Regions from separate parts of the Novosphingobium sp. BAM6 genome, predicted to be linked through region 1. Evidence: predicted binding sites of a transcription regulator. Region 1 holds the regulator's gene; each other region holds the start of a gene.
The links. The regulator LexA, encoded in region 1, represses DNA repair genes until DNA is damaged. The targets are predictions, from matches to a motif close to GTTCCNCNCTTGTTCT.
Positions count from the first base shown of each region.

Region 1 (2,200 bases):
AGCGGTGTGGCTTTTGCCCTGTTCGCGTTTGGCGGGCTATGGTTGGGACTTTGGCGCGGGTCTGTGCGCCTGTGGGGGCTGTTGCCCGCGTTTGTAGGCGTGCTGTGGCTATGCGCTCTGCAACCGCCCGACATTCTCGTTACAGGTGATGGCCGACATGTTGCCATCGTCGAGGACGAGGGGCGCACTCTGCTGACCCTGCGTAATACCCGCAGCGATTATACCCGCCAGAATATCAAGGAAATCGCCGGCTTTTCCGGAGATCTGCGACCATTGGAGACTTGGCCATCGGCGCGATGCAATGACGATTTCTGTCGTATCGATATTTCGAAGACAGGGCGCTTGTGGCGCGTTCTCCTGTCTCGCGGGCATGAAGCGGTCAGCGAGCGCAGTCTTGCGGCTGCATGCGCCCGCGCCGACATTGTGGTTGCCGATCGCTGGCTTGCATCGAGTTGCCGACCCGCATGGTTATTGATTGATCGCGATGTGCTGGCGCATACCGGCGGCCTGACGATCGATCTGGAACACCAGTCAGTCGATACCGTTGCCGCAGGGCAAGGGGAGCACGGCTGGTGGCGGCCCATACCCAGCGGCACGAACCATCGACTGCGATCCGACGATAGCTCCCGGCCCGACGATCGTTCCCGGCCCGACGATCGTTCCCGGTCAGGCGGGCGTTCCCGGTATGACGGGCGTTCAGTATCGCCTTCAGCGCCATAGAGGCCTGGACCCGGTTGCGAGGTGTTAGCCTGCCTGTCGATTGCAGATGACTGCTCTGCCATGTCGAAGCAGTCATCTGCGGCAATTCAGGTTCAATGGTAGCGACGCAGCAGGCCAGCGAGCTTGCCCTGAACTTCGACGTCTTGCGGGGCATAGATCTGCGGCTCGTAGGCGGCGTTGGCAGGCTCCAGTCGAACCATGCCGCCCTCCCGCTGAAGATATTTGAGGGTTGCCTCTTCTCCTCGCACAAGTGCCACCACGATTTCCCCGTCGCGCGCTGTATTGGTGCGTTTGACCAGGGCGAAGTCGCCATCGAGAATACCTGCCTCGATCATCGAGTCACCCGAAACCTCCAGCGCATAGTGGTCGCCAGCGCCCAGCAGAGCGGCAGGCACGGGCAGCATCGCGTGCGTTTCAAGGGCCTCGATCGGAACGCCGGCAGCGATCTTTCCATGAAGAGGAATCTCGATCACATCATTGTTGTTTGCCGGGGTGCGAGGCGCCGGCGTACCGCTCCCGAGCGAGGGGGCTGCAACGCCAGCCTCTGCCGGACGGGGGAGAGCGGGCTTGCTGGTGGCATCTTCCGGCTGGCGCAGGATTTCCAGCGCACGGGCGCGGTTCGGCAGGCGGCGAATGAAGCCGCGTTCCTCCAGTGCCGAAATCAGACGGTGGACGCCCGACTTGGACTTGAGGTCGAGCGCTTCCTTCATCTCTTCAAAGCTTGGCGAGATCCCGCTTTCTTCCAGACGGACCTGAATGAACCGGAGCAATTCGTGCTGTTTGCGCGTCAACATGGTCGCTGCCTCTTGCCGATCTGGTGAGGCATGACCGCCTCACTGCTCTAAAGCGTGAACAATGTGAGAACAACTAAGCAACAAATTGCGCCCGGTCAAGCAATACCGCCGTTCCGGATCAAGTAGATGCGCGCACTGTCACCCTGCTGGCGGGGCGGGCTGCCAGCGGGAAGATCGATGAGGGCATTGGCATGTGCCAGCGATGTCAGTGCGCCACTATCGCGCAGGGTTATGGGATGAATCGCTTCGCCGTCCCATATTCCCCGAACGAACTCGCGGCGGCTACCGGTCGCGGGCGTCGAGCCGGCCAAACGGGTGGCGATCGAGCGCGGGGTTGCCATTTCCGCGCCACCCAGCCGGCGTAGCAAAGGGAGCAGGAAGAAATACCCGGTCACGAATGCCGACACCGGATTTCCGGGCAATCCCACGATGACCTGGCGACGGGCACCATTTTCGCGCGTCGCGATCAGCAGCGGTTTGCCGGGCTTGATCGCCACGCACCAAAAAGCGAGTTGCGCCCCCCAGGCTTCCAGCGTGGGCCGGATCAGGTCGTGGTCGCCCACCGAGGCGCCGCCGCTGGTGACGATGACATCGGTATCGCGTTCGCTTTCGAACGCCGCGAGAAGCGCATCCTTACGATCCGCCACCGGACCGATCCGGGTAACGCCATGGCAGAGCGGTGCGGC
Region 1 covers NZ_JBYNTR010000001.1:810,304-812,503, forward strand. The annotation lists gene AC3EC3_RS03830 (ComEC/Rec2 family competence protein) at 1-720, shown strand, start outside; gene lexA (transcriptional repressor LexA) at 813-1,514, opposite strand; gene AC3EC3_RS03840 (molybdopterin molybdotransferase MoeA) at 1,610-2,200, opposite strand, start outside.

Region 2 (2,200 bases), 680 kb from region 1:
CGCGAGACGCTGTTCTCGATGCTCGCCAGCCGCCTCGGCTCGTTCGAGGACCTGAAAGTCGCAGACCTGTTCGCAGGCTCGGGCGCGCTGGGCCTCGAAGCGCTGTCGCGCGGGGCGGCACATTGCCTGTTCGTCGATCAGGACGCCGCCGCGATCCGCGCAATCCGCAGCAATATCGCCAACCTGAAAGCGCAAGGCATCAGCGATGTGCGCGCGTCCTCGGTGCTGGCGCTGGGGCCTGCGAAAGCGCCGCTCGACCTCGTGCTGCTCGACCCGCCCTATGACACCGGCGCGGGGCAGGTCGCGATCGACAAGCTGGCGCGGCTCGGCTGGATCGGCGAACAGACCTGGGTGAGCCTGGAAACCTCGGCCAAGGAAGCCGTCTCGATCCGGGGCTTCGAACTCGACGCCCAGCGCGATGTCGGCAAGGCGCGGCTGCACCTGCTGCGGCGGGTCGCTGCGGATGACAGCCCGGCAGAAGCCTGAAGGTCATACGAAAAGGGCGCCCCACGAGGAGCGCCCTTTTTCTTTGTCGGAAAAGCGAGCGCCTTATCCGCCCTGACCATCACCAGACGTCATGTCACTGGCAGGCTGGCCCGGCCAGTGATCGAGCGGCACGTTACCAAAGTGCAGCCCCGCCGAACGCGGGTTGATGCAGCCGTCCTGCACGTTCTTCGTACACACCGCGTAGTTCTGGCCATTGACCTGAACCTGCGTCGCGCGGCCATGGGCATCACGCTGTGTTACGGTAGGGCGCTGCGTTACGGTGGCGTGCTGCGAGTTCATCCCTTCCGCATAGGCAACGCCTGTGAACGAGATCGTTGCGGCGGCCAGCGCGAAGGCTGTGATTCGATTGAACTTCATCGTTGTCTCCGAGTTCTCTTCAACAACCCCTGTCTGCCTGTTGCAATGCGGGAGCCCCTCCGGAAGTTCCCGCATATGCGCCGGGATGCCCCTCCCTCGCTCCGCCGGAACTTGCTCGCATCGCGACGAAGCAGCCTTGCACAGCGTTCATCCGTTCCCTAGTTGTTCACCTGTGACCGACCCTCATGCCTTTTCCATTTCGCCCGTTGACGCCGCTTCGGGCGACCCGCTGATCGACGGCCTCAACGCGCCGCAACGCGAGGCGGTGCTGACCACCGAAGGCCCGGTGCTGATGCTGGCGGGCGCGGGCACCGGCAAGACCGCGGCGCTCACCCGCCGCCTCGCTCATCTGGTCCATGCGCGACTGGCGTGGCCGAGCGAGATCCTGTGCGTCACTTTCACCAACAAGGCCGCGCGCGAGATGCGCGAGCGCGTCGGCCAGTTGATCGGCCCGGCGGTGGAAGGCATGCCGTGGCTGGGCACCTTCCACGCCATCGCCGCCAAGATGCTGCGCCGCCATGCCGAACTGGTGGGCCTCGAATCGAACTATACGATCATCGACACCGACGATCAGCTACGCCTGCTCAAGCAGTTGATTCAGGCCGAAGGCATCGACGAGAAGCGCTGGCCCGCCAAGCAGCTGGCAGGCTGCATCGACCGCTGGAAGAACCGCGGCCTCAACCCCGCCGATCTCGATGCGGGCGAGAACGAGGCCTATGCCAACGGCAAGGGGCAGAAGTTCTACCAGCTCTATCAGGATCGCCTGCGCGCGGTGAACGCGTGCGATTTCGGCGATCTGCTGCTGCACATGCTCAACATCCTGCGCAAGCATCGCGACGTGCTGGAGCAGTACCAGCAGCGCTTCAAGTACGTGATGGTGGACGAATATCAGGACACCAATCAGGTCCAGTACCTGTGGCTGCGCCTGCTGGCACAGGCCCGCCGCAACATCTGCGTGGTGGGCGACGACGACCAGTCGATCTACTCCTGGCGTGGCGCCGAAGTGGCCAATATCCTCAAGTTCGAAAAGGACTTTCCGGGCGCCAAGGTGATCAAGCTGGAGCAGAACTATCGCTCCACGCCGCAGATCCTCGCCGCCGCTTCGGGCCTCATCGACGAGAACACCCAGCGCCTCGGCAAGACGCTGTGGACCGAGCGCCATGCGGGCGAGAAGGTACGTGTGATCGGCGTCTGGGACGCGCCCGAGGAAGCGCGCCGGGTGGGCGACGAGATCGAGCGGCTGGAACGCGAAGGAGCCCCGCTCGACCAGATCGCCATTCTCGTGCGCGCGCAGTACCAGACGCGCGAGTTCGAGGACCGCTTCATTTCCATCGGC
Region 2 covers NZ_JBYNTR010000001.1:1,492,935-1,495,134, forward strand. The annotation lists gene rsmD (16S rRNA (guanine(966)-N(2))-methyltransferase RsmD) at 1-486, shown strand, start outside; gene AC3EC3_RS06890 (hypothetical protein) at 550-864, opposite strand; gene AC3EC3_RS06895 (ATP-dependent helicase) at 1,061-2,200, shown strand, end outside.
Region 2: the regulator LexA is predicted to act here: its motif matches at 1,018-1,033, upstream of AC3EC3_RS06895 (ATP-dependent helicase).

Region 3 (2,200 bases), 330 kb from region 1:
CTGGGGTTTCGCCGACCAGCGGCTCCCGGAAATCTGAAATTGATTGAGCTCTTTCAACCGACGCTGGCAAGTTGGAGTATTGATTGCATCATCGCAAAAACGTGATTTTTAAATTGCATCTTCAAGAAAGAAGATCGTTTGTACGTCGTGTATCGGTAGACGGTGGTCGTTATTTGCCATCCTTGAATATTTAGGAAGGGAAAGCGGTCGTTCTGCACTTGATGGACGGAAATTAACGGCTGAATTTCTTTTATGGTTCGGAATTACTCCGTCCCATGCGGCCAACCATCCATCGCTGCGGTGAGGAACTGCGGCGGCCTGCGGAGCTTAAATGACTAGGTACCCGACCGGTGCCGTCGCTCCATGGAGGATATTACATGACGCTCGAAGGCAGAAATATAGCCATACTTATTGCCCCTCGCGGGACCGAGGAACCCGAATTCGTCCAGCCCAAGCAGGCCATCGAGCAGGCTGGGGGCTCAATAACGGTTATCGGTCTCGAGGCGGGTGAGGCCAAGACCAATAACGGCGATCTGGACCCGGGTGGCAGCTACAAGGTCGACAGGGCGGTAGCGGACGTTAGCGCTGACGAATTTGACGGCTTGATCATTCCCGGAGGTACAGTCGGCGCCGACAAATTGCGTGCCGACGATGGAATGGTAAATTTTGTCAGCGCTTTCTTCCAACAGAACAAGCCCGTGGGAGCGATTTGCCACGGACCTTGGCTCCTCGTCGAGGCAGGCGTGGTTGAGGACCGCGATCTGACCTCCTATCGGTCGATCCAGACCGACATCGAGAACGCAGGAGGCAACTGGACGGATCAGGAGGTGGTCGTCGATGAGGGCCTGGTCACGAGCCGCACCCCCCACGACCTACCTGCCTTTTGCGCTAAGCTTATCGAGGAGTTCGCAGAGGGCCGTCATCCTGACGCATGAAGCATGCGCTTGTGACGGCTGGAAAGCGGACCTTCCTTTGTTAGGACGGTGATTTTGGTGCTGAATGGCCGGGGTGGGCGACCGTTGAGGCCGAGGTATCAACCTTTCGCTCAGCTTTGTCCCCATGTTGGACGTGGGAGTCAAATCTAGGCAGTTGACCACGAGGTGCTCGAAGTGAGAACATAAAAGGAACAAGATCGAGTCTCAAGAATCGCTATGCTTCCTACTTCTCCCTTCGAGCATCCGGATATCGATACGCTTCGTGCATTGGCAACTGCGCATCCTGATTATCGGGTCATACCCTTCGGCGCCGAAGAATTGGATTCCCGTTTAGGTTGTGGTGGCCTGCGCGCTGGCGCATTGCATGAGGCAACTGCGCTGACCTGCTCACTGGCGGACGATGCGGCGGCCACACTGTTCCTTGCCGGCGTAGCTGCGCGCGAGGCCCAGGCGGCAGCAGCGCCCGTTCTTTGGGTCAGCTGTCGCAACGACCTCTACGCCCCAGGTCTCGAACAGGCGGGCCTCGCCTCTGCCCATGTGATCCATGCGCAGCCCCGCAACGATGCCGCATCACTGGCGGTGGTCGAAGACGCCGTACGCGATGGAACTCCGGCTGCCGTCGTTGCCGAAGCCAGCAAGATTTCAATGGTCGCCACGCGCCGGCTGCAGCTTGCTGCCGCCGAGGCCGGCATCCCGGTGCTTTTGCTGCGACGTCACCGAGGTCGAGGCAGTGATCCTCTGGCCGACTCGTCGGCCGCTTGGACGCGCTGGCGGATCGCCAGTGCGTCCTCCGAACGTCTTGGCGTCGCCGGTGTCGGGCGCCCGCGCTGGCTTGTCGAATTGGTCCGTCAGCGCGGCGGCGAAGGCTTTTCCCTGATCGTGGAGGGATGCGATGCGACGGGTCGTCTCGCTGTTCCTGCCCTTCTTGGCCATCGAACGGCTGAGGCGGCAGGACCGGTTCGCCACGCCGCGGCCTGAGCCGCGCGTACTCCAGATTCCCGTTGACGATAATCCCGGTGCCTGCTCGGTCCCTCGAGGGGGCGGGTGGCGACCGGGCGCGCGTTGGGCACGTGAGCAGAGCCGTGAAGGGCAGGGCGCTGTCAGGGAGGAAGGACGTTCGCGCACGGATGTCGAGCGAGAAATTTCCGCGCTGCCACTGCACGCCAAGCCGCCAATGAGAGAATTGGGGCGCCGATCCGAGGCGGCCGAACATCCATTCAAGCGCTCGGTCTCAGCAGTGGCGGCCAAAGAGGCGCGCGTCTCGC
Region 3 covers NZ_JBYNTR010000001.1:1,144,441-1,146,640, reverse strand. The annotation lists gene ligD (DNA ligase D) at 1-37, shown strand, start outside; gene AC3EC3_RS05390 (type 1 glutamine amidotransferase domain-containing protein) at 378-935, shown strand; gene AC3EC3_RS05385 (ImuA family protein) at 1,152-1,913, shown strand; gene AC3EC3_RS05380 (Y-family DNA polymerase) at 1,828-2,200, shown strand, end outside.
Region 3: the regulator LexA is predicted to act here: its motif matches at 1,113-1,128, upstream of AC3EC3_RS05385 (ImuA family protein).

Region 4 (2,200 bases), 810 kb from region 1:
GTTGTCGAGGAAGCGCATGATGTCTTCCACCACGTGCTTCTCGCCCTTCCACTCTTCCCAGGTTTCCAGGTTGAGCGAGGAGAGGCAGCACACGGCGGTGCGGTCGTTACCCAGGTGATCGCGACCGGTGGGCAACGTAATTTCCGAGCACAGGTTCGAGGTGGAGACCTTGAGGCCGAGATCGCGCTGGTGCTTGGGCATCATGCGGTTCACGGTATCGGAGAACACGAAGTAGGGCTCGCCAGTGCGCAGGCGCACTTCGACCAGCTTCTGCAACAGCGAACGCGCGTCCACCGTCTTGCGGATCGACTGATCCTTGGGGCTGCGCAAGTTGAACTCGGTGCCATCGCGCACCGCTTCCATGAACTCGTCCGACAGCAGAACGCCGTGGTGCAGATTCAGCGCCTTGCGGTTGAAGTCACCGGTGGTGGTGCGGATTTCGAGGAATTCCTCGATCTCGGGGTGCGACACGTCGATATAGCATGCCGCCGAACCGCGGCGCAGCGAGCCCTGCGAGATTGCCAGGGTCAGCGAATCCATTACGCGAACGAAGGGAATGATGCCGCTGGTCTTGCCGTTGAGGCCAACCGGCTCGCCGATGCCGCGCACGTTGCCCCAGTAGGTGCCGATGCCGCCGCCGCGCGAGGCGAGCCAGACGTTCTCGTTCCAGGTGGCGACGATGCCCTCAAGGCTGTCCTCGACCGAGTTCAGGTAGCACGAAATCGGCAGACCACGGCCCGTGCCGCCGTTCGACAGCACCGGCGTTGCCGGCATGAACCACAGCTTCGAAATATAGTCGTACAGGCGCTGGGCATGCGCCTCATCGTCGGCATAGGCATCAGCGACCCGCGCGAACAGGTCCTGATACTTCTCGCCGGGCAGAAGATAGCGGTCTTCGAGCGTTTCCTTGCCGAACGCGGTCAGCAGCGCATCGCGGCTCTCGTCGACGACGACGTTGAAGCGGCGCGGACGCACGGTCTTGGAATCGATCTTCTCGGCAGCGGCGGCACCGGCGGCCTTCATCGCGTTACCCAGGGCATTCGCACTCAGGGCATCGGCGACCAGCGTGTCGGTTGCGGTATCGGTCTTGTCCATGGCGATGGCCGGGGTGCTCCCCGCCTCCTTGCTGCTGCTGTCGATCGTGGCCTCGATATCCGAACCGTCCACGCGCGCGTCGCTATCGTTCCTGAAATCCACAGTTCGCCCCTTTGTCCGCGCAGGCGGCCTGCCGCCCTGACGCCTTGTGTTCCAACGTTCAGAGCCAGACACGGCCGCCTCGTGGCGACGAAAGCGACGATCCGCTTTCCTTTACCACGAACAGCCCAATCGAGAACGATCTTCCCTGTCCGACCCCATCACACAGACCTGCATCACACGCTCCGCATTGACCGGATCCGTCGAGGCAGCACATTGCCATCCCACCGAGGACCATCAAGGTCTTGAGGCGACGCGGGCCGTGCGACACAACCTATAGTGGACCTTTGCCACGCCGATGCAAGTGCAGCGAAAATGGAGCGATCGTTCCCGTCGCCTCTCGCGACGCGTGGACTTTCCTGTGATACGTCAAAGGCAAGGGGTCAGATGCGCTCGTTCCGTCAGAATTTTTCCACATAAATGCGCGATGAAGCGAATCGGGCGTGCGACGAAATGAGGCCTCACCTCGACCAGCCGAGACCTTGCACCATGCCCGGACAGTTTGCTCTTTCTCAAGGTATACGGCGCGCTGGAAACCTCGCCCGGCCTCGGGCATTGTGCAGGCGCAGCAGAGCCATCCACGAAGCGCTCATCGGCGCGATCAGGAAGAAACGACAGCATGTTCAATATCATCGGCGCCATCATCAGCGGACTTATCGTCGGTGTGCTGGCGCGATTCGTCTATCCGGGCACCATCGAAATGGGCTGGATCGCCACGATCCTGCTGGGCATCGGCGGCTCGCTCGTGGCCGGACTTGTCACCAGCCGCGGTCGCACCGAATTTCACCGCGCCGGCTGTCTCGCCTCGATCTTGGGCGCGATCGTCCTGATCTTCGTGGGCCGACATCTCCACATCGGCTTCTAAGCCTCACCCCCCGATCACAATCGAGCACCCAGCGCCGCCACTCATCGACAAACCAAACAGCCGCATGCAGGGCTATATTCGGCGCCGAACAGAACCCAAAAAGCGCCCCACACGGTCCCGAATGAGAACCTTTTCTGAGCG
Region 4 covers NZ_JBYNTR010000001.1:5,246-7,445, reverse strand. The annotation lists gene AC3EC3_RS00045 (ribonucleoside-diphosphate reductase subunit alpha) at 1-1,197, opposite strand, end outside; gene AC3EC3_RS00040 (GlsB/YeaQ/YmgE family stress response membrane protein) at 1,814-2,059, shown strand.
Region 4: the regulator LexA is predicted to act here: its motif matches at 1,199-1,214, upstream of AC3EC3_RS00045 (ribonucleoside-diphosphate reductase subunit alpha).